One region of the Aquabacter albus genome, then DNA from elsewhere that is predicted to be linked to it. Evidence: riboswitches for the same ligand, from Rfam matches in the RefSeq annotation. Region 1 holds a riboswitch; each other region holds the start of a gene.
What was found. A riboswitch is a leader RNA that binds a small molecule or an ion and turns the genes downstream of it on or off. The one in region 1 is predicted to bind cobalamin.

Region 1 (6,541 bases):
TGGCGAGGTCGGCGGCGGCGAGGCCGCGCGGGCTTGCCGCCCAGGCGGAGCGGGCGGTGGTGGCGGGAATGGCCTGGAGCACCGGCGGGCCGCCGGCAGGGAAGAGGTCGTCCGCGTCTCCGGCGGCGAAGGCGGTGGCGGTGATGATGACGTGCGGTGCGTGCGCGGCAATGGCGCTGCGGGCGAAGGCGCGGGCGGCGGGATCCTTCAGGGAGGAGACGAAGAGGGGGATCGGCACCATGCCGCGCGCGGCGAGGGCGCCGCAGAGGGCGTCGATGGGGGCGGCGTCCCCGGCGAGCCACATGGAGCGGTAGAAGAGGATGAGGGCGCGGGGTGTGTCTTCCCGCGCGACGCCAGTGCCTTCCCTCCCGCGCTGGGAACCCTCCCCCCTTGAGGGGGAGGGCAGGGTGGGGGGTATCTCTCCGCTTGTGCCGGCGGGGGTGGTGCTGGCGGCGCCATACCCCCCACCCCGACCCTCCCCCTCAAGGGGGGAGGGGGACACCCCCACGACGTCATCCCCGGGCTTGACCCGGGGATCTCTTGGGGATCCGGCCGCACCCGGTTCTGCGGGAGATGGCCGGATCAAGTCCGGCCATGACGGAGAACGAGAAGAATAAAATGCCGCCGCCGGCACATCCCGCGGTGGCAGGACCTCCGCCTGCCCCGCCATCAGCCGCAGCAAGGCGCGCATATTGTCCGGGCCGCCGGCGCGGAAATAAGCGAGCCACAAGGCCCACTCCTCCCGCTCCAAAGTCGAAAGGGCCGCGAGGCGGTGGTCGTCCTGGTCTTCCCCCGGCAGCAGCGCCAGCTTGATCCCTTGCGCCCAGGCCAGAGCTGACAGCCGCTCCGCCCCGTAGCGCCACCAGTCGAGCCCACCCAGAACCCGCGCCACGATCACCTTGGCGTGGCGCGCGGAGCGCTCCAGCCAGAGGTCCACGGACATGGGGTGGCGCAGATCCTTCAGGCGCGCGAGGCGCAGGCTCGGCAGCGTCGCCCGCTCCGCCCGCCATGCGGCGCCGAGCGCCAGCAGGTCGCTGTCGGTGAAGGAGAGCGCGAGCAGGTCGGCCGGGGGCTGGCGGAGGTCGATGGGCTCCGCCAGATCCTCGATGGTGGCCGATGTGCTCGAAAGAAGATGCATCAGCCCACTCTAAACCTTCAGGCGGCGGGCGTAACCGCCAGCACCGCCTCTTCCACGGCGTTCCGGTCGAAGCCCTTCAGCCCGATCACCACCAGCGCGCCCCTGCGGGCCTCGTTCGGCCCCCAGGCGCGGTCGAACTGGTGCGAGACGCGGGTGCCCACCCCCTGCACGAGGAGGCGCATGGGCTTGCCGGAGACGCTGGCAAACCCCTTCACCCGCAGCACGCCGGGCAGAGCGGCGGCTTCCGAGACGCGCGCAGCCAGCGCCGCCGGCTCGGCGATCTCGGGAATGGGAAGGACGAAGCTATCGAAATCGTCGTGGTCGTGGTCCAGCTCGTCGTCATGATGGGTCTTGCGGTTCTCGATCTCGTCCTCGGTGCCTACGCCGAGGCCGAGCAGGATGGCCGGGTCCACCTTTCCGCCTGCCGCACGCACCACGGACACCGCGCGGGGCAGTACCGCCGCCACGCGGGCGGCTGCGATTTCCGCGCCGGCCGCGTCCAGAAGGTCGGACTTGGCGATGATGACGAGGTCGGCGCAGGCGATCTGGTCCTCGAACACCTCTTCCACGGGATCGTCATGGTCGAGCGTGTCGTCCGCCGCGCGCTGGGCGGCGAGGGCGGAGAGATCATCGGCGACACGGCCTTCGGCAAGCGCGGGGCCATCCACCACCGCCACCACGCCATCCACGGTCACGCGGCTCTTGATGGCCGGCCAATGAAACGCCTGCACCAGCGGCTTGGGCAGAGCGAGGCCGGAGGTCTCGATGAGGATGTGGTCGATGCCGGGGCGGGCGAGAATCTTGTCCAGGGCCGGCACGAAATCATCCGCCACGGTGCAGCACAGGCAGCCATTGGAGAGTTCGACGATATTCTCCTCCGGGCAGCTCTCGATGCCGCAGCCCTTCAGGATCTCGCCGTCTATGCCCACGTCGCCGAATTCATTGACGATCACAGCGAGCTTCCGCCCCCCGGCATTCTCGAGGATGTGGCGGATGAGGGTCGTCTTCCCGGCGCCGAGGAAGCCGGTGACGATGGTGCAGGGGACGCGGGCGAGGCTGGTCATCGGGGTTCCTCGGTGAAGAAGAGGGGCGGCACGCGGGCGATCATGCCGCGCTTGAGGCAGTCGGGCCGGCCGCGCCACGGCATGAGGCCGTCGGTGGAGCCGGCGAAGAGGGTAGCGCCCGCGAGAAGGTCGGGCGCGGACGCAGGGGTGAGATCGCCGAACACGTAGGACCAGCCGCCGGCCCGGACCATGGCGGCGGAAAGGCCGCGCTTGCAGTTGGAGAGGCAGCGCACCGGCTTCACCTCCACATCAGGGTCATGGGCGGCGGCGCGCACAGCCTCCGCGAGGCGGGCGCCCTGGGGCGCATCCTCGGGCGGCGTGCCGGGCGTGCGGCAGGTCTGGCAGACGAACAGGGTGACGGCGGGCGCCGCATCGCGCGGGCCTGCGGAGGCCGTGTCATCGGGCCGGTCGTCGGGCGTCTCGGTGGGCGCGGGTCGCTCCAAAGCGGGTCCTGCGGGTGCGGAAAGCGCGCCAAAGCCGACGCAAAACCGCCTTGCCAGGGCACCCCGCCCGGCGCGCGATTGTGTCGAGGGCAGGTCTCCTGGCTCGCGGGTCACCGTCTCGGGCCGCCTTCCCGGAGGGGCCGGCGCGGCCGGTCTCCAGTGGCTTTTCGGTCGAGACTCTCCGCTTACAGTTGCGGGGGCAGCCGCGGCATTGGCGCTTCCTCGCGCCGCACCGCATTCCCTCTTCACCGATCCGACTCTGCCGGACCGGAACCTTCGACCGGGCCACTAAAGGGTGGGCGGGGAGGGAAGTCAATCTCAGGGCAGGTTGCCCGGGAAGCCGTAACCTCCCAGCCGTCATGGCCGGGCTTGACCCGGCCATCTCCCGTCATTCCTGGAGATCCCCGGGTCAAGCCCGGGGATGACCGCTGTTCCTAGAGGCTCACTCGCCGAACAGCTTGCGCTGCCACCAGCCGGAGCGGCGCTTTTCGGGCGGCAGGTCCTGGGCCGGAGCAGAGGTTTCCTGAACCGGTGCGGCGACGATGTCCGCATCGGCGACGGGGACCGAGGCGGTCTCCACGCCGGAGGTCTCTTCGCCGGCAGTCTCGGCGACGGGCGCGGGCTCGGGCACCAGGCTGCCGACCACCGGCGCCTTCTCGCGCACCGTGGACCGGCGGCGGGTCGGCTTGGGCTCTTCGGCGGCGGGAAGCTCCGGGGCCGTGGGGGCCGGGGCGGGCGGTGCCGGCTCCGGGGTGGGAGCGCTGATCTCGGCCACGGATTCCGGCGCGCCGGCCAGCGGCTCGATGGAGACGTGGATCACGGCATCGTCTTCGGCGCCGCCGTCATCCTCTCCGGCCTCGCCTTCACTGCCTTCGCCATCGGCCTGGAGCGGGGCATCCTCGCCCTCGCGCCGGTTGCGACGGCCGCCACGACGGCCGCGCCGACGGCGCCGGCGATCGGCCTCCGTCCCGCGGCCTTCGCCGCGCTCGTCCTCGTCGCCCTCTTCGGCCTCGCCTTCGCCGGCGGGCTCATCGCCCTCCTCGGCGGCTTCGCCCTCGGGCCGCGCCTCGCGGGGCTCGCCCTCGCGCTCGCCGCCACGACGGCGCCGGCGGCGGCGCTTGCGGCGGTTGTTGGCCTCCTCGGTGGTCTCGCCGCGCTCCTCGGGCTCATCGCCTTCGGGTTCGGCGCCGGAGACCTCCTCCAGATTCTCCTCGTCTTCCTCCTCGAACTCCTCGTCCGGAAGGATGGAATCAGGCTGCACCACCTTGCCGGGGCGCGGCGCGGCGGGGGCAGGAACGGCCTGGTCGCCCTTCTCGATGATGAAGGGCTGGTGGCCGGTGACGCGTTCGTCGGCGCTGATGGTGAGCGTGACGGAGAAGCGCTCCTCCAGCTCGCGCAGGTGCGAGCGCTTCTGGTTCAGCACATAGAGCGCCACTTCGGAGCGGGTGCGGGCGATGAGGTTGTGGGTCGCGCTGCGCAGCAGCTGCTCTTCGAACGCGCGCAGCAGCTGGAGCGCCACCGAGGCGGCGGAGCGCACATGGCCCGTGCCGCCGCAGGTGGGGCACACCTCGATGGAGCTTTCCAGAACGCCGGTGCGGATACGCTGGCGGGACATCTCCATGAGGCCGAAATGGGAGATGCGGCCGACCTGGATGCGCGCCCGGTCGTTCTTCAGGCAATCCTTGAGCTTGCGCTCCACCGCCCGGTTGTTGCGCTTCTCCTCCATATCGATGAAGTCGATGACGATGAGCCCGGCGAGGTCGCGCAGGCGAAGCTGCCGGGCGATCTCCTCGGCGGCTTCCACGTTCGTCTTGAGCGCGGTGTCCTCGATGTGATGCTCGCGCGTGGCGCGGCCGGAATTCACGTCGATGGAGACCAGGGCTTCGGTGGGGTTGATGACGATGTAGCCGCCGCTCTTCAGCTGCACCACCGGCGAGAACATGGCGTCGAGCTGATGCTCCACCCCATACTTCGCGAAGATGGGCTGGGGCTCGCGATAGGCGATGACGTTCTTGGTGTGGGTCGGCATCAGCATGCGCATGAAGTCGCGCGCTTCGCGATAGCCGTCCTCGCCGGCGACGTGGATGTCGTCGATGTCCTTGTTGTAGAGGTCGCGGATGGCGCGCTTGATGAGCGAGCCTTCCTCATAGACGAGGTTCGGCGCGGAGGAGGAGAGGGTGAGCTCGCGCACCGTCTCCCACAGCCGCAGCAGATATTCGAAGTCGCGCTTGATCTCGACCTTGGTGCGGTTGGCGCCGGCGGTGCGCAGGATGATGCCCATTCCCTCGGGCACCTCCAGGTCCTGCACCACTTCCTTCAGGCGCTTGCGGTCCACCGCATTGGTGATCTTGCGGGAGATGCCACCGCCGCGCGCGGTGTTGGGCATCAGCACGGAATAGCGGCCGGCCAAGGAGAGATAGGTGGTGAGCGCCGCGCCCTTGTTGCCGCGCTCCTCCTTCACCACCTGCACCAGCATCACCTGCCGGCGGCGGATCACTTCCTGGATCTTGTAGGAGCGGGCGCGGCGCTGCTGGGAGCGCACGGGCACCTCTTCCATGGCGTCGGCGGAGCCCATCTGCTCCACCTCGTCCTCTTCATGCTCCTCGTCGTCTTCGTCGTCGTCCTCATCCTCGCCGTCATCGGTGCGGCGGGCCTCTTCGGAGGTATCAGTCTCGGCGCCGGCCTCGGCCTCGGGTGCCGCTTCGGCATCGCCGGCGGGCGCCATCACGGGCTCCGCCTGAAGCGCCGGGGCTTCCTCGCGCTCGGCCTCGGGGGCCTCTGCGGCGATTGCGGTTTCGTCGGTCGCGGCCTGCTCCTGCGGAGCGGGCAGCGCCTCGACGGTCACCGTCTCTTCGACGTGCGCGAACATCTCCTCGGCGATGTGCGGCCGGGCTTCCGCCTCAGTGCGGGCCTCGGCCTCCTCGCGGTCGTCCGCCTCCGCGTGGTCGTCCGTATCGTCGTGGTCGTCGTCCTCGTCGTCGTCCCGGTCGCCGCCGGAGATCTGGCCGTCCTCGATGGTCTCGACCACGTCGGAATCGTCGATCTCCTCCACATTGCCGGAGCCGCTGTCCTGGTCCTCGTCCTCCGCGGTCTCGGAGACCGTCTCGTCCCGGCGCGAGCGGCGGGGGCGCGAGCGGCGGCGGTCGCGGCGCTCCTCCTCCTCATCGGCGAGGCGGGCGGCGCGCTCCTCCTCTTCGATCAAAGCGAGGCGGTCGGCGACGGGGATCTGGTAATAATCGGGATGGATTTCGCTGAAGGCGAGGAAGCCGTGGCGGTTGCCACCATATTCCACAAACGCCGCCTGGAGCGAGGGCTCCACCCGCGTCACCTTCGCAAGATAGATGTTGCCCCGCAGCTGCTTGCGGGACGCGGCCTCATAGTCGAATTCTTCGACCCGGTTGCCGCGCACGACCACCACCCGGGTCTCCTCCGGGTGGGTGGCATCGATAAGCATCTTGTTTGCCATGGAATTCTCTCTGGGCGGCGCCGGGGGCAAGGCCCCGCGACGGTCGGCGCGGCAAAGCCTGCGAACCGCCGATACGCCGGAAATAGGATAGGGAGGGAAGTGGGGGACGCAGGCACGAAGGCAACGTCTCGACGCCCTCGGCGTCGGGGCACGCGGTGGCACGCTGGGCGCGCCTGTCGTGCATTTGAACGTCCATGCCTTCGGCTACTCGTCCCTCAGCGAACTTTGGACCGGACGGAGCGTCCGACCCGGCATACGGCAGCTCGATCCCCCTTCGGATCGGGCTTTTCGGTAGATCGAGGCGACGCGGGCGTCCGTCCAAGCGCATGGTGAGATGCGCTCGCCGCGTCGGCCCCCACGCATGATCGTTGAGCAGCCTGCGACGGAAGATGCCGGCCAGCCCGGAAGTCCGGGTGTAGGTGGCATCAGG
Region 2 (6,541 bases), 170 kb from region 1:
ACCACGAGGAGCCGCGTGCGGCGGAGCGAGAAGCCGAGGCTCGCGGCCGTATCCTCGCCGAGGGTCAGCGCGTCCATGGCCCGGCCCGTGGAAAGCACGAGCGCCCAGCCGAAGATCATGAAGGGCAGCGCGAGCGCCACGTGCAGGAGGCTGCGGTCCGAGAGCGAGCCCATGAGCCAGAACACCACCTCCAGCGCCGCATAGGGGCTCGGCGCGAGGTTGAGGGCGAGCGCTGTGAGGGCTCCGGCGAGGCTGTTCAGCGCGACGCCGGCGAGGATGAGCGTCGCCGTGCTGGCGCCGCGCCGCGCGAGGGTCAGGAGGAAGGCCGTGGCGAGGCCCGCACCCGCGAGGCCGCCGAGCGGCAGAGCCAGAGCGAAGGCGGAGGACACGCCGAAATAGAACACCACCACCGCGCCCAGGGCTGCCGCTCCAGAGACGCCCACCACGCCCGGATCGGCGAGGGGATTGCGCATGAGCCCCTGGAGGGCGGCGCCCATGACGCCGAGGCTGAAGCCCACTGCCGCGCCCAGGACGGCACGCGGGAGGCGCAGTTCGGAGAGCACCATGGCTTCAAGGGTTTGGCGCCCGGCGAGAAGATCGGACAGGGCCTCGCCCACATCCAGCGGGGCGTAGCCTACGGCCACCGACACGGCCATGAGGATGATCGTGAGGAGAGCAAGGGCAACAACGAGGCGGGTCATTCGGGCAGGGCCTCCCGCGCCGCCGCGAGCCGCCGCGCCGCTTCCGCCAGTTCGGGACCCGCGCAGGTCCACAACCGCGTCGGCAGCGGCACGGTCCGGCCTTCGGCGGCGAGCCGGGCGAGCGCGGGATGATGCAGCAGGTCGTCCGCCAGCGAGGGCGGGCCGTCTGCGGATGCATTGATGACGAGGACGTCCGGGCGGGCGCGCACGATCTCTTCCAAATTCAACTGTCCCATCCGGTCGGTAGAGAGGCGAGCCGCGAGATTGTCGAGGCCCGCCAAGCCCAGGATCTCGTCGGCCATGGAGCCGCGCCCGGCGGTGAAGCCGTTCGGGCGCAGGACGATGGCGGTGGGCCGGTGGGCGGGCGCGGACGGCAGGCGGGCAAAGGCCGCCTTCATATCCTCCATCATGGCTTCGCCGCGCTCCGGCGCGCCGATGCGGGCCGCCACCTCCCGGATCTGGGCATAGGCGTCCTCAAGCGTCTCCGGCACGCCGAGTTCCAGCACCGGCAGGCCGAGCCGGTGCAGCATGGCCACGGTGGTGCGAGTGGTGAAGGCGCCGACGATGACGAGGTCGGGCTTGAGGGCGGCGATCTCCTCCGCAAGACCCCGGTTCACGGGCACATCCTTTGCGAGATCCGCCACGTTGGATCCACGCGGGTCGCGGGCGAGCCAGGTCACCGAGGCAACCTGCTCCTTGTCCGCGAGGCGCAGCACCAGTTCGTCCGCACAGAGATTGAGCGAGACGATGCGCGCGGGCCTCTGCGCCTCCGCCGAAACGGGAGCGCAGAGGAAAACCAGGGCAAGGAGGCTGGCGACGCGCTTCATCCCTCCGCCTCAATAGGTGAACTTCAAGCCGCCATAGGCGCCGAAGCCGGGAGCCAGGAAGCCGTTGGGGTTCTCGTAGGTCTGATCGAACAGATTGTCGATGCGGGCGAACAGAGTCGCGTTGGGTGTCCACGCATAGTTGGCCGCAAGATTCACCACGGTGTATCCGGGCTGGTCGATAGTGTCGCTGGTGAGACGCACGATGTCCCACCATGCCGAGGCATAGATCAGGGTGGCGGAAAGATTGAGCTGGTCCGTGGGGTTCCAGTCCGCCGTCACGCTCACCTTGTTGTTGGGCCGCCTCAGGGGTGTGCAAGAGGTGGGTGTCAGCGGCGCGCAGGAAGCGCCGAAGGGCTCGCCCGGCGGCATGTAGCCGATGACGTAGGTGTAGGTGTAGTCCACCCGCAGCTTCAGCCGCTCCATCACCTGGAAAGCGATGAAGGTCTCCGCGCCCTGCGTGGTGGCGCTGGAGATATTCACGTTCTCGAACGTCACCGGGTCGTAGCTGATGAGGTTGGTGATGTCGTTGTGGAAATAGGCGGCGCCAAACGTCACCCTGCCGCCGAAGGCCTGCTGCTCGAAACCGATATCGTAGCCGGTGCTCTCTTCGGGCTCGAGGGCCGCATTGCCATAGATCGGCGCATAGAGCTGATAAAGTGAGGGCGCCTTGAAGCCGGTGCCGTAGCTGCCCTTGATGGTGGTCCCCGTCTCGGGAATGAGGAAGCCGGGGGCAAGGCGGAAGGTCGAGTGGTCGCCGAAGGTGTCGTCGCTGTCATAGCGGACGTTCGCCGCGCCGAAGAACCGATCGCCGAACGTGCCCTGCCATTCCGCATAGGCGCCGGTGTCGCCGGTCGATGCGCTCATCTCCGTGTATTGGGTGGACGAGGTCATGCTCTCGTTCCGCCGCTCCACGCCGGCAATGAGGTTCTGCCCGGCGGCGGCGGCGAGGTTGGAGCGCAGGTAATAGGTCTGCCGGTCGCCCTCATACTGGCCGTTCACGGACAGGTTCGGCCCCACGGTCGGGTTCGAGGTGTTCATGGCGCTCACCCCGAACGTGGTGTGGAGTACGCCGTCGAGCGCGCTCCACACGCCCTCGCCCTTGGTGAAGAACATGGAATTGAGGCTGGTGGAAGTCTGCGGGGCCGGGATGCCCTCGAACAGCGGCGGGGGATAGATGTCCGGCGTGAAGGCGAGTTGGCTGTCGATGTAGCGGGCGACGAAGTTGAGCGCCAGATTATCCGTCATCTGGAGGTCGAGGCGCGTCGAATAGGTCCAGTTGTCATAGGCGTTGGGATTGTTTGGATAGCCCGGCGGGATGATTCCGGGCGGGGTCACCGGAATATCCGTCGAGGAGAAATGGGTGACGTTGAAGGAGTAGGAAAGCCGCTCCGTCGACCCGCTCACCGCCGCCGCCTGGTTGAAGGTGCCGAGCGAGCCCCCTTCCACATAGCCGAAGAATTTCGGCGGGCCCTCGCCCTTCTTGGTGGTGATGGAGATGACGCCGCCGATGGCGTCCGAGCCGTAGAGACCGCTCTGTGGCCCACGCAGCACCTCGATGCGGGCGAGATCGGTGGCGAGGAGCTGGCCGAAGTCGAAGGCACCGTTGGGGGTCGAGGGGTTGCCCGCATCGATGCCGTCGATCAGCACCTTCACATGGTTGGAATTGGTGCCGCGGATGAAGACCGAAGTCTGCCCGCCCGGTCCGCCAGTCTGCACCACGTTGAGACCGGGAAGCGATTGCAGCACCTGGGGCACGGTGCGCAGCTGCTGGCGCTCGATGTCCTCGGCGGTGACGACGCTAACCGAGGAGGCGATCCGGTTCGCCGGGGTCGGGATGCCGGTGGCGCTCACCACCACTTCGGGAAGGTCGATGGGCTGCTGGGCGGTGCCGCCGGGTGCCGGGGACTGGGCATGAGCGAGCCCCGAAGCCGACGACAGGAGGAGGGCAGCGAGCACGGGACGGCGCGCGGCGGCGCGGGCGTGACGAAACAAAGCGGAAGGCATGATGGCCTCAGCGGGACGAGTGGTCCGTCACCGCGAACGAGGCTCCCCTGCGGCCGGAAAGCTGCTGGGATTAACCACCATCAGGACACCCCGCCCGACGTGCTCGCGCGTGACCACGGCTGACGGCAGGTCTCCTGGCTCGCGGGTCAGCGTCCATCTCGTCGCCTTCCCAGGCCGAAGCCCAGTGGCGTGTGACGAAGGACTCGCCGCTTACAGTTGCGGGGGCAGCCGCGGCATCGTCGGATCCCCGTCTCCGGGCACCCTCCTCACCGCGTTCCCTTTTTCGTCCCGTTAGGGAACCGTCACGGTGACGGTAGAGGGCTGCTCATTCACGGTCAACCATCCGCTTCGGCGGTGGATGAGACATGTCTGCTCCGATTCATCATCCCCACATATTGACAGCCATCGCAACCATGCTGCTAGATGTGGTGGTCACGGTCTCTCGACTCGCAAGAGCGAGAGCTAAGAGGGAAGCCGGTGCGGGACCGCCCGAAAGGGTCGAACCAATGCCGGCGCTGCCCCCGCAACTGTAAGCGGCGAGCCAAGGTCCATCAGAGTCACTGGGAGCGATCCCGGGAAGGCCGGACTTGAGGCGACGACCCGCGAGCCAGGAGACCTGCCGCGACCTCGATGAACGTCCTCGGGCGGGGTGCCCCGGTGGAACGCTTGGCTGTCGCTGGGGGCTTCATGCCCGAGGCGATCTTCCCTCGCGCATCCGCTCGGCCTTTGCCCCCAACTTTTGGGGTCCAAGCCGATGTCTCTCCAGATCGAAACCGTGCGTCCCTCGGACGCGATCCTCGTCCCCGCACAGCCTGCGCCGGGCGCCCGGACAGCCTCGGAACCGGGCTATCAGGTGATCCGCCGCAACGGCGCGGTCACGCCGTTCGACGCCTCCAAGATCTCCGTTGCCCTCACCAAGGCGTTCCTCGCCGTGGAAGGCAGCAGCGCCGCCGCCTCGCGCCGCGTCCATGACGCCGTCGCCGATCTGACGGCTCAGATCGTGGCGGGGCTCACCCGTCGCGCGGAGGGCGGCCGCACCTTCCATATCGAGGACATCCAGGACCAGGCGGAACTGGCCCTGATGCGCGGCGAGCACCACAAGGTGGCCCGCGCCTATGTGCTCTATCGCGAGGAGCGTGCCCGGGAACGTGCGAAGACGGATGCGCCCGCCGCGTCAGCCGTGCCCGCCCTGCGCATGAAGGCGGCGGACGGCGCGCTCGTTCCCCTCGACACGGCGCGGCTCGATGCCGTGGTGCGCGAAGCCTGCGAGGGCCTCGATGGCGTCTCGCGGGAAACCGTGCTCGGAGAGACCCGGCGGAACCTCTATGACGGCATCTCCGCGGACGAGCTCGGCCTCGCGCCGATCCTCGCCGCCCGCACCCTTATCGAGACGGAGCCCAACTACACCAAGGTCAGCGCCCGCCTGCTGCTGGACAAGCTGCGTCGGGAGGCGTTGAGCTTCATCGCCGGGCGCGCCGACGAAGCGACCCATGAGGAGATGGCAGGCCGCTATGGCGACTATTTCCTCGGCTTCGTGAAAGCCGGCGTCGCGGCCGAGTTGTTGGACCCGGAACTGGCCCGCTTCGACCTCCCGCGCCTCGCCGCAGCGCTGAAGCCGGAGCGGGATCTCGCCTTCGACTTCCTCGGTCTCCAGACCCTCTATGACCGCTACTTCCTGCACGTGCGCGGCACGCGCTTCGAACTGTCCCAGGCCTTCTTTATGCGCGTCGCCATGGGGCTCGCTGTGCGCGAGATCGACCGGGAGGCGAAGGCCATCGAATTCTACGGCCTCCTCTCCTCCTTCGACTTCATGGCCTCGACGCCGACCCTGTTCAATTCCGGCACGCTGCGCCAGCAGCTCTCCTCCTGCTTCCTCACCACGGTCGCGGACGACCTCGACGGCATCTTCAAGGCGGTGAAGGACAATGCGCTGCTGGCCAAATATTCCGGCGGGCTCGGCAATGACTGGACGCGGGTGCGCGGCCTCGGTGCCCACATCAAGGGCACGAACGGCGAGAGCCAGGGCGTGGTGCCGTTCCTCAAAGTTGCCAACGACACCGCCATCGCCGTGAACCAGGGTGGCAAGCGCAAGGGTGCGGTCTGCGCCTATCTGGAAACCTGGCACGTGGACATCGAGGACTTCCTCGATCTGCGCAAGAACACCGGCGACGAGCGCCGCCGCACCCACGACATGAACACCGCCAACTGGGTGCCGGACCTGTTCATGCAGCGTGTCGAGGAAGACGGCCCCTGGACCCTGTTCTCACCCGACGAGGCGAGCGACCTGCACGATCTCTTCGGCCCCGCCTTCAAGGCCGCCTATGAGGGCTACGAGGCCAAAGCCGCGCAGGGCGGGATGAAAGTGTTCAAGCAGGTGCGCGCTGTAGACCTTTGGCGGCGCATGCTTACCATGCTGTTCGAGACCGGCCATCCCTGGATCACCTTCAAGGACCCCTGCAACATCCGCTCGCCGCAGCAGCATGCGGGCGTGGTGCATTCCTCGAACCTGTGCACCGAGATCACCCTGAACACGTCCGACGACGAGGTGGCAGTGTGCAATCTCGGCTCGGTGAACCTCCTCGCCCATGTCACAGTGGAGGGGCTCGACCATGACCGGCTTGCGCGGACGGTGAAGACCGCCATGCGCATGCTCGACAACGTCATCGACATCAATTTCTACACCATCCCCGAGGCGCGCCGCTCCAACCTCAGGCACCGGCCCGTGGGCCTCGGGATCATGGGCTTCCAGGACGCGCTCCAGGCGCTGCGCCTGCCCTATGCGTCGGAGGCGGCCGTGCGCTTCGCCGACGAAAGCATGGAGGCGCTGTCCTTCCACGCCGTCTCCGCCTCCGCGGACCTCGCCGCCGAGCGCGGGCGCTATCCAAGCTTCGAAGGCTCGCTCTGGTCGAAGGGCATCCTGCCCATCGACAGCGTGGAGTTGCTGGCGGAAGCGCGTGGCGGGCTCGACCTCGACCGCTCGCGGACGCTGGACTGGGATGGCCTGCGCGC
Region 3 (6,541 bases), on a different contig from region 1:
TCGAAGCTGCGCGCCGCCGGTTTCTCCCAGCCCTTCACCTCGCTGGAGGACGGCGTGCACCAGTATGTGACCGGCCACCTGCGCGGCAAGAACGGGTGAGGGCGCGCCATGCTCGCTGATGCCCGGCCCGGCCCGATCGCCGTCATCGGCGACGTGATCGTCGATCATTATGTGATCGGCTCGGTCTCCCGCATCTCCCCTGAGGCGCCGGTGCCGGTGGTGGTGCATGGCATGGACAGGCTGGTGCCCGGCGGGGCGGCCAATGTGGCCGCCAATGCGGCCGCCATGGGCGCGCCGGTGCATCTGGTGGGCCTCGTGGGTGCGGATGCCCGCGCCGGAGAGCTGCGCGAAGCGCTGGCCGCCTTTCCCGACATTTCGCTCGATCTCGTGGCCGACCCGGCGCGCCCCACCATCACCAAGACGCGGGTGATGAGCGGGCGCCAGCAGATCGTCCGCATCGATGCCGAAGATGCGAGCCCTGCCTCCCCTGAGGTGGAAGCCCGCCTCATCGCCGCCGCCCGTGCGGCCATCGCGCAATGCCGGGTCGCCGTGCTCTCCGATTATGCCAAGGGCGTCCTGGGCGACCGGGTGATCGCGGCCATCATGAAAGAGGCCGAGGCGCGGGGCGTGCCTGTCATCGTTGATCCCAAGCGCCGCACCTTCGAGGCCTATCGCGGCGCGGCCCTGGTGACGCCCAACCGCCGGGAACTGGCGGACGCCACCGGCCTGCCTGATACCACCGACGAGCAGGCGGCCGCTGCCGCTGCCGCCGCCGCCGCGCAGTTCGGCGGCGATGTGCTGGTGACGCGCGCCGAGAAGGGCATGACCCTCTGGCGCCGCGACGGCGCCGTGCTGCACGTGCCCGCCGAGGCGCGCGAAGTCTTCGACGTCTCGGGGGCAGGGGACACGGCCCTCGCGGCGCTGGCCATGTCGCTCGCCTCCGGCGAGCCGCTGGAAACCTGCGTGCGCATCGCCAATGCGGCGGCGGCCATCGCCGTGGGCAAGCTCGGCACCGCCGTCGTCACCCGCGCCGAGCTGGCCGCCGCCCTCGGCCGCGCCTTGCCGCAGATGGAGACGCCGGGCGCCCTCGTCTCGCTGGAGCGGGCGAAGGAGATCATCGCCCGCTGGCGGGCGGGCGGGGCGAGCGTGGTCTTCACCAATGGCTGCTTCGACCTGCTGCATCCCGGCCATGTGGCGCTGCTGGAGGCCGCCGCCGCCGAGGGCGACCGGCTGGTGGTGGCGCTCAACACGGATGCCTCCACGCAGCGCCTGAAGGGGCCGACGCGCCCGCTCCAGGACGAAGCCGCGCGGGCCAGGGTCATCGGCGCCATGCGCTGCGTGGACCTCGTGGTGCTGTTCGACGAGGACACGCCCCTTGAGACCATCACGGCCCTGCTGCCCGACGTGCTGGTGAAGGGCGCCGACTACAAGCCCGAGGAGGTGGTGGGCGCGGACGTGGTGACTGCCAATGGCGGGCGCCTTGTGCTGGCGAACCTGATCGCGGGCCGCTCCACCTCGTCTTTGGTGGCGAAGGCGCGGTCCTGAGGCGCCTCGGCAATAAATCGCCCCGCTCCCGTTGCGGCGCACGCGCGGGCCTATATAGTCGAAGAGTCGTCGGTTCCCTTCGGGGATCAAAAGGGAATGCGGTGCGGGACCTGTCCCAAAGCCGCGGCTGCCCCCGCAACTGTCGGCGGTGAGCGCTCCCCGCAGCGCCACTGGAACATGCGTTCCGGGAAGGCTGGGGAGAGGCGATGAACCGCGAGCCAGGAGACCTGCCGAAGGCGCGCGAGCCCAGTCATGGGCGCTTCCAGTCAGCCCTCGGAGGGAGGGCCAGGAGATGAAGATGAGCACGCAGAACCAGGTTTCCCAGGACCTCGCCGGCAAATCCGTCGCGTCGCGCACGCTGCAGATCACCTTCGCCGCGCTGCTGGGTCTCTTCGTGGTGGGCGGCGTCGGCTTCTCCCATATGGAAGTGGTCCATAACGCGGCCCACGACTACAGGCATTCGACCGGCTTCCCCTGCCACTGACAGGGGGCCGACATGTCGTTGTTCCGCACCATCGTCTTCGTGGCGGCGGCCGCCGGCCTATTCTCCGGCATTGCCATGACCGTCTTCCAGCAGGCCGCGACCGTTCCGCTGATCCTCAAGGCCGAGACCTATGAGGAAGCCGAAGCCGAAGCCGAAGCCGCCGCGCCCGCGACCCATACCCATGACGCCGCAACGCCCGCGCATAGCCATGACACCGCGGCCGCCCATGACCATGACGAAGGCGGCTGGCAGCCGGCGGATGGGTTCGAGCGCATGGCCTTCACGCTGGCGGCGAATGTCGTTGGCGCCATCGGCTTCGCGCTGCTTCTCGTCGCCGCTTCAGAACTCGCGGGCGGGCTCACCGGCTGGCGCGACGGGCTCCTCTGGGGCCTCGCGGGCTTTGCCGCCTTCACGCTGGCGCCCAGCCTCGGCCTTCCGCCCGAGCTTCCCGCCATGCCGGCGGCGGAGTTGGGTCCCCGGCAGCTCTGGTGGACCGCCACAGCGGCAGCCACCGCCGGGGGCATCGCGCTCATCGCCTATGGCCGCTCGCTGCCGGCGGTGATCGCCGCGCTCGCTTTGATTGCGGCGCCGCATTTCATCGGCGCGCCGCAGCCGGAGAACTTCGAAACTCCCGTGCCCCACGATCTGGCGCACAATTTCGTCGTCGCGGTGGTGGTCACGAGCTTCCTGTTCTGGGCGATCCTCGGCGGCGTCGCCGGCCTCGTCCGCGCAAGGATGGCCGGCGCCCAGCCATGACGGCCGGGCCGCGCGCCCGCCGCGTGCTGGTGCTTGGCGGGGCGCGCTCCGGCAAGAGCGGTTATGCCGAAGCCCTGATCGAAGCCGCGCCGCCGCCCTATGTTTATGTGGCGACGGCGCAGGCGCTCGATGCCGAGATGGCGGATCGCATCGCGCTGCATCGCTCAAGACGTGACACGCGCTGGCGGACCCACGATCATCCCTTCGACGTAGCTGACCTTCTGGCGGAGCTTCCGCCGGACGCCCCCGTGCTCGTAGACTGCCTGACCTTGTGGCTGACCAATCACTTACTGGCGGATCATGATCTTGAGGCGGAACAGGAGCGGCTGGTTTCCGCGCTTCTCGGGCGAGGCGGCTTGACGGTTCTGGTGGCCAACGAGGTGGGGCTCGGCATCGTGCCGGACAACGCGCTCGCCCGCCGCTTCCGCGACGCCGCCGGCCGCCTCAATCAAGCGGTGGCGGCGGCCTCCGACCGGGTGGTGTTCATGGTGGCGGGCCTGCCCCTGGTGGTGAAGGAGGACGCGCCATGAGCGCCGGGATCGACGACGCCGAGGCCGCCCGCCATCGCGACAAGATGGCCAAGCGCAAGGCCGTGCAGGATGCCGAGGTGGCCGGCAAGACCACCTTGGAGAAGGGCCTCCTCATCGTTCATACCGGCCCTGGCAAGGGCAAGAGCACCGCCGCCTTCGGCCTCGCTCTGCGCATGCTGGGGCGCGGCAAGCGGGTGGGTGTAGTCCAGTTCATCAAGGGCGCGTGGGAGACAGGCGAGCGCGAGGCGTTCGCGGCCTTCGGCGACCGGGTTCAGTGGTACACCATGGGGGAGGGCTTCACCTGGGAGACCCAGGACCTCGCCCGCGACGTGGCCGCCGCGCAGCGGGCCTTCGAGAAGGTGCGCGAGCTGATGGCGGACGAGACCCTCGCCCTGCTCATCCTGGACGAGCTGAACATCGCGCTGCGCTATAGCTATCTGGACCTTGGCGAAGTGGTGGAGACGCTGGCGGCGCGCCGCCCGGACCTGCACGTGGTGGTCACCGGCCGCAATGCCAAGCCGGAATTGATCGCCGCCGCCGACCTCGTGACGGAGATGGGCCTTGTGAAGCACCATTTCGCGGCCGGCGTGAAAGCGCAGGCCGGCATCGAATTCTAGGGCCGCCATGCCCTCACTCATGTTCCAGGGAACGGGCTCGGACGTGGGCAAGTCCCTGTTGGTGGCGGGTTTCTGCCGCGCCTTCGCCAATCGGGGGCTGAAGGTGCGGCCGTTCAAGCCGCAGAACATGTCCAACAATGCGGCGGTCACGGCGGATGGCGGCGAGATCGGCCGGGCCCAGGCGCTCCAGGCCCGCGCCGCGCGAGTCGCGCCATCCGTCCACATGAACCCCGTGCTCCTGAAGCCCCAGAGCGAGACCGGCGCCCAGATCGTGGTGCAGGGCAGGGTGGTGGGCAGCGCGAAAGCCGCCGTCTACCAGGGCATGAAGAAGAACCTGATACCCGCGGTCTTAGGAAGCTTTAGCCGGCTTATTTCCGAGGCTGATCTGGTGCTTGTGGAGGGGGCCGGGAGCGCTTCCGAGGTCAATTTGCGGGTCAACGACATCGCCAATATGGGCTTTGCCCGCGCAGCAAATGTGCCCGTGGTGCTGATTGGAGACATCAACAGGGGCGGCGTGATCGCCAGCGTCGTCGGCACCAAAACAGTTCTTCATCCTGAAGATGAAGCGCTTGTTTCTGGCTTCATTATCAATAAGTTCCGGGGCGATCCTAATCTCTTTCGCGAGGGACTTGAGATCATCACCCGCCACACGGGCTGGCCGGCTTTGGGGCTCGTGCCCCACTTTCCCGAGGCCATTCGCCTGCCCGCAGAGGACGCGCTCGCCCTGGAAGGCCCGCCGGTCTCCAAACCGGCGGCGCGGGTACGGATCGCAGTGCCGATCCTGCCCCATATCTCCAATTTCGACGATCTAGACCCGCTGGACGCCGAGCCGGCTCTGGAAGTGCTTCGCCTGCGCCCCGGCGACGTGCTGCCGCCGGACACGGATCTCGTCCTGCTCATCGGCTCCAAGGCGACGCGGGCAGACCTCACCGCGCTGAAGCAATGGGGCCTCGATCACGACATCATCGCCCACGCACGGCGGGGCGGGCGCGTGCTGGGACTCTGCGGTGGCTACCAGATTCTCGGGGAGAGGGTCGAGGACCCGCTTGGCCTGGAAGGCCCGCCGGGTGGGACGGAAGGGCTCGGCCTCCTGAAGGTCCGCACACGGCTCTCGCCGGACAAGCGCCTGGAGGCGGTCTCAGGCCATTCTTGTTTGGGCGCGCCCTTCAGCGGCTATGAGATGCATATGGGCGAGACGACCGGCCCCGATCGCGCCCGGCCGTTCGCGACCTTCACAGGTGGCGCCCCAGACGGCGCCGTCTCAGCTTCCGGGCTGGTGATGGGCACCTATGCGCACGGCCTGTTCGCGGACGATGCCCAACGCGCCGCATGGCTCGCTCTGCTCGGTGCCGGACCGACGCAGGTCTCCTACGAGGCCCAGGTGGACGAGACCCTGGATGCGCTGGCCGCCCATCTCGCCCGGCATGTGGACCTCGACCGCCTCCTCAGCCTCGCGCGATGAGCATCGCGACCGCGCCGAGGCAGGAGAGCCCCACCAGCAGGCCATCGGCAATCAGATAGAGCCGCAGCGCTCCGCGGATATCGGCGGCGCCGATCTCCCGCCTGCCGTCGCCCATATAGGCCGCCTCCGCCTGCACGCCGCCATAGGAGCGCGGGCCAGCAATGGAGATGCCGAGCGCCCCGGCCATGGCCGCCTCCGGCCAGCCCGCATTGGGCGAGCGGTGCCTGGGCGCATCCCGCCACATGGTGCGCCAAGCTTGGGCCGGCGAGGCGCCCGGCATGAGAGACGCACCGAGCACCACCAGAAGTCCCGAAAGGCGCGAGGCGGGCAGGTTCACCACATCGTCGAGCCGCGCCGCCGCCCAGCCGAATGCCCGATGGCGCGGCGTCTTGTGGCCGATCATGCTGTCGGCGGTGTTGAGCGCCTTATAGGCGGCTGCGCCGGGCAGGCCACCGACCACCATCCAGAAAGCCGGCGCCACGATCCCGTCGGAGAAGTTCTCTGCGAGGCTCTCGATGGCGCCCCGTGTGACACCGGCCACATCAAGCTGGTTCGGATCACGGCCGACGATGCGGGAGACGGCCACACGGCCGGCCTCAAGCCCTTCAGTCTCCAGCGCGGCCGCCACCGACGCCACATGCTCATAGAGCGACCTTTGGGCGAGGAGAGAAGAGGCGAGGAGGGCCACCGCGACCATGCCCAGCGGCACCATGAACAGCACATGCTGCACGAGGAAGGCGGGCAGGGCGGCGGACAGCAGGATCACCAGCAAGGCCAGGACGCCCAGCCCGCGGCGCATGGCGAAGGATGCATTCTCCCGGTTGATCCGCCGATCCAGCGCCGAAATCAGCCGGCCCATCCAGATGACGGGATGCCCGACCGCCGGCAGGAGCCGGCGCGGATAGCCAAAGGCGGCCTCCATGAGAAGCGCCAGCGCCGTCAGTGGAAAGAAAGGCACGCGCGGTCATCCCCCCGGAGCGAACCCGAGTCAGATGCTCCAGTCCGTCTCCTCATCCCGTTCCAGATAACCGTTCTCCGCGAGATAGGCGATCACCTGGTCCGCCAGTTCCTCCGGCGCGCTCGTGCCTCCCGCAAGGCGCAGTTCGGGGCGCTCCGGCGGCTCATAGGCGCTGTCGATGCCGGTGAA

Region 2: it holds a riboswitch for cobalamin, as region 1 does, so the genes downstream of both, ABLE91_RS04655 (ribonucleoside-diphosphate reductase subunit alpha) here and ABLE91_RS03935 (DUF1636 domain-containing protein) in region 1, are expected to answer to the same signal.
Region 3: it holds a riboswitch for cobalamin, as region 1 does, so the genes downstream of both, ABLE91_RS13825 (CbtB domain-containing protein) here and ABLE91_RS03935 (DUF1636 domain-containing protein) in region 1, are expected to answer to the same signal.

What each region holds. Positions count from the first base shown of each region.
Region 1 covers NZ_JBDZDT010000002.1:180,281-186,821, forward strand. Annotated here, with positions in the region: gene cobN (cobaltochelatase subunit CobN) at 1-1,138, opposite strand, end outside; gene cobW (cobalamin biosynthesis protein CobW) at 1,156-2,202, opposite strand; gene ABLE91_RS03935 (DUF1636 domain-containing protein) at 2,199-2,555, opposite strand; cobalamin riboswitch at 2,717-2,938, opposite strand; gene ABLE91_RS03940 (Rne/Rng family ribonuclease) at 3,088-6,111, opposite strand.
Region 2 covers NZ_JBDZDT010000002.1:347,446-353,986, reverse strand. Annotated here, with positions in the region: gene ABLE91_RS04670 (FecCD family ABC transporter permease) at 1-701, opposite strand, end outside; gene ABLE91_RS04665 (ABC transporter substrate-binding protein) at 698-1,528, opposite strand; gene ABLE91_RS04660 (TonB-dependent receptor plug domain-containing protein) at 1,538-3,532, opposite strand; cobalamin riboswitch at 3,640-3,850, opposite strand; cobalamin riboswitch at 3,951-4,170, shown strand; gene ABLE91_RS04655 (ribonucleoside-diphosphate reductase subunit alpha) at 4,287-6,541, shown strand, end outside.
Region 3 covers NZ_JBDZDT010000005.1:233,848-240,388, forward strand. Annotated here, with positions in the region: gene rfaD (ADP-glyceromanno-heptose 6-epimerase) at 1-99, shown strand, start outside; gene rfaE1 (D-glycero-beta-D-manno-heptose-7-phosphate kinase) at 109-1,545, shown strand; cobalamin riboswitch at 1,599-1,794, shown strand; gene ABLE91_RS13825 (CbtB domain-containing protein) at 1,844-2,029, shown strand; gene ABLE91_RS13830 (CbtA family protein) at 2,042-2,785, shown strand; gene cobU (bifunctional adenosylcobinamide kinase/adenosylcobinamide-phosphate guanylyltransferase) at 2,782-3,315, shown strand; gene cobO (cob(I)yrinic acid a,c-diamide adenosyltransferase) at 3,312-3,932, shown strand; gene ABLE91_RS13845 (cobyric acid synthase) at 3,940-5,394, shown strand; gene cbiB (adenosylcobinamide-phosphate synthase CbiB) at 5,378-6,352, opposite strand; gene cysN (sulfate adenylyltransferase subunit CysN) at 6,383-6,541, opposite strand, start outside.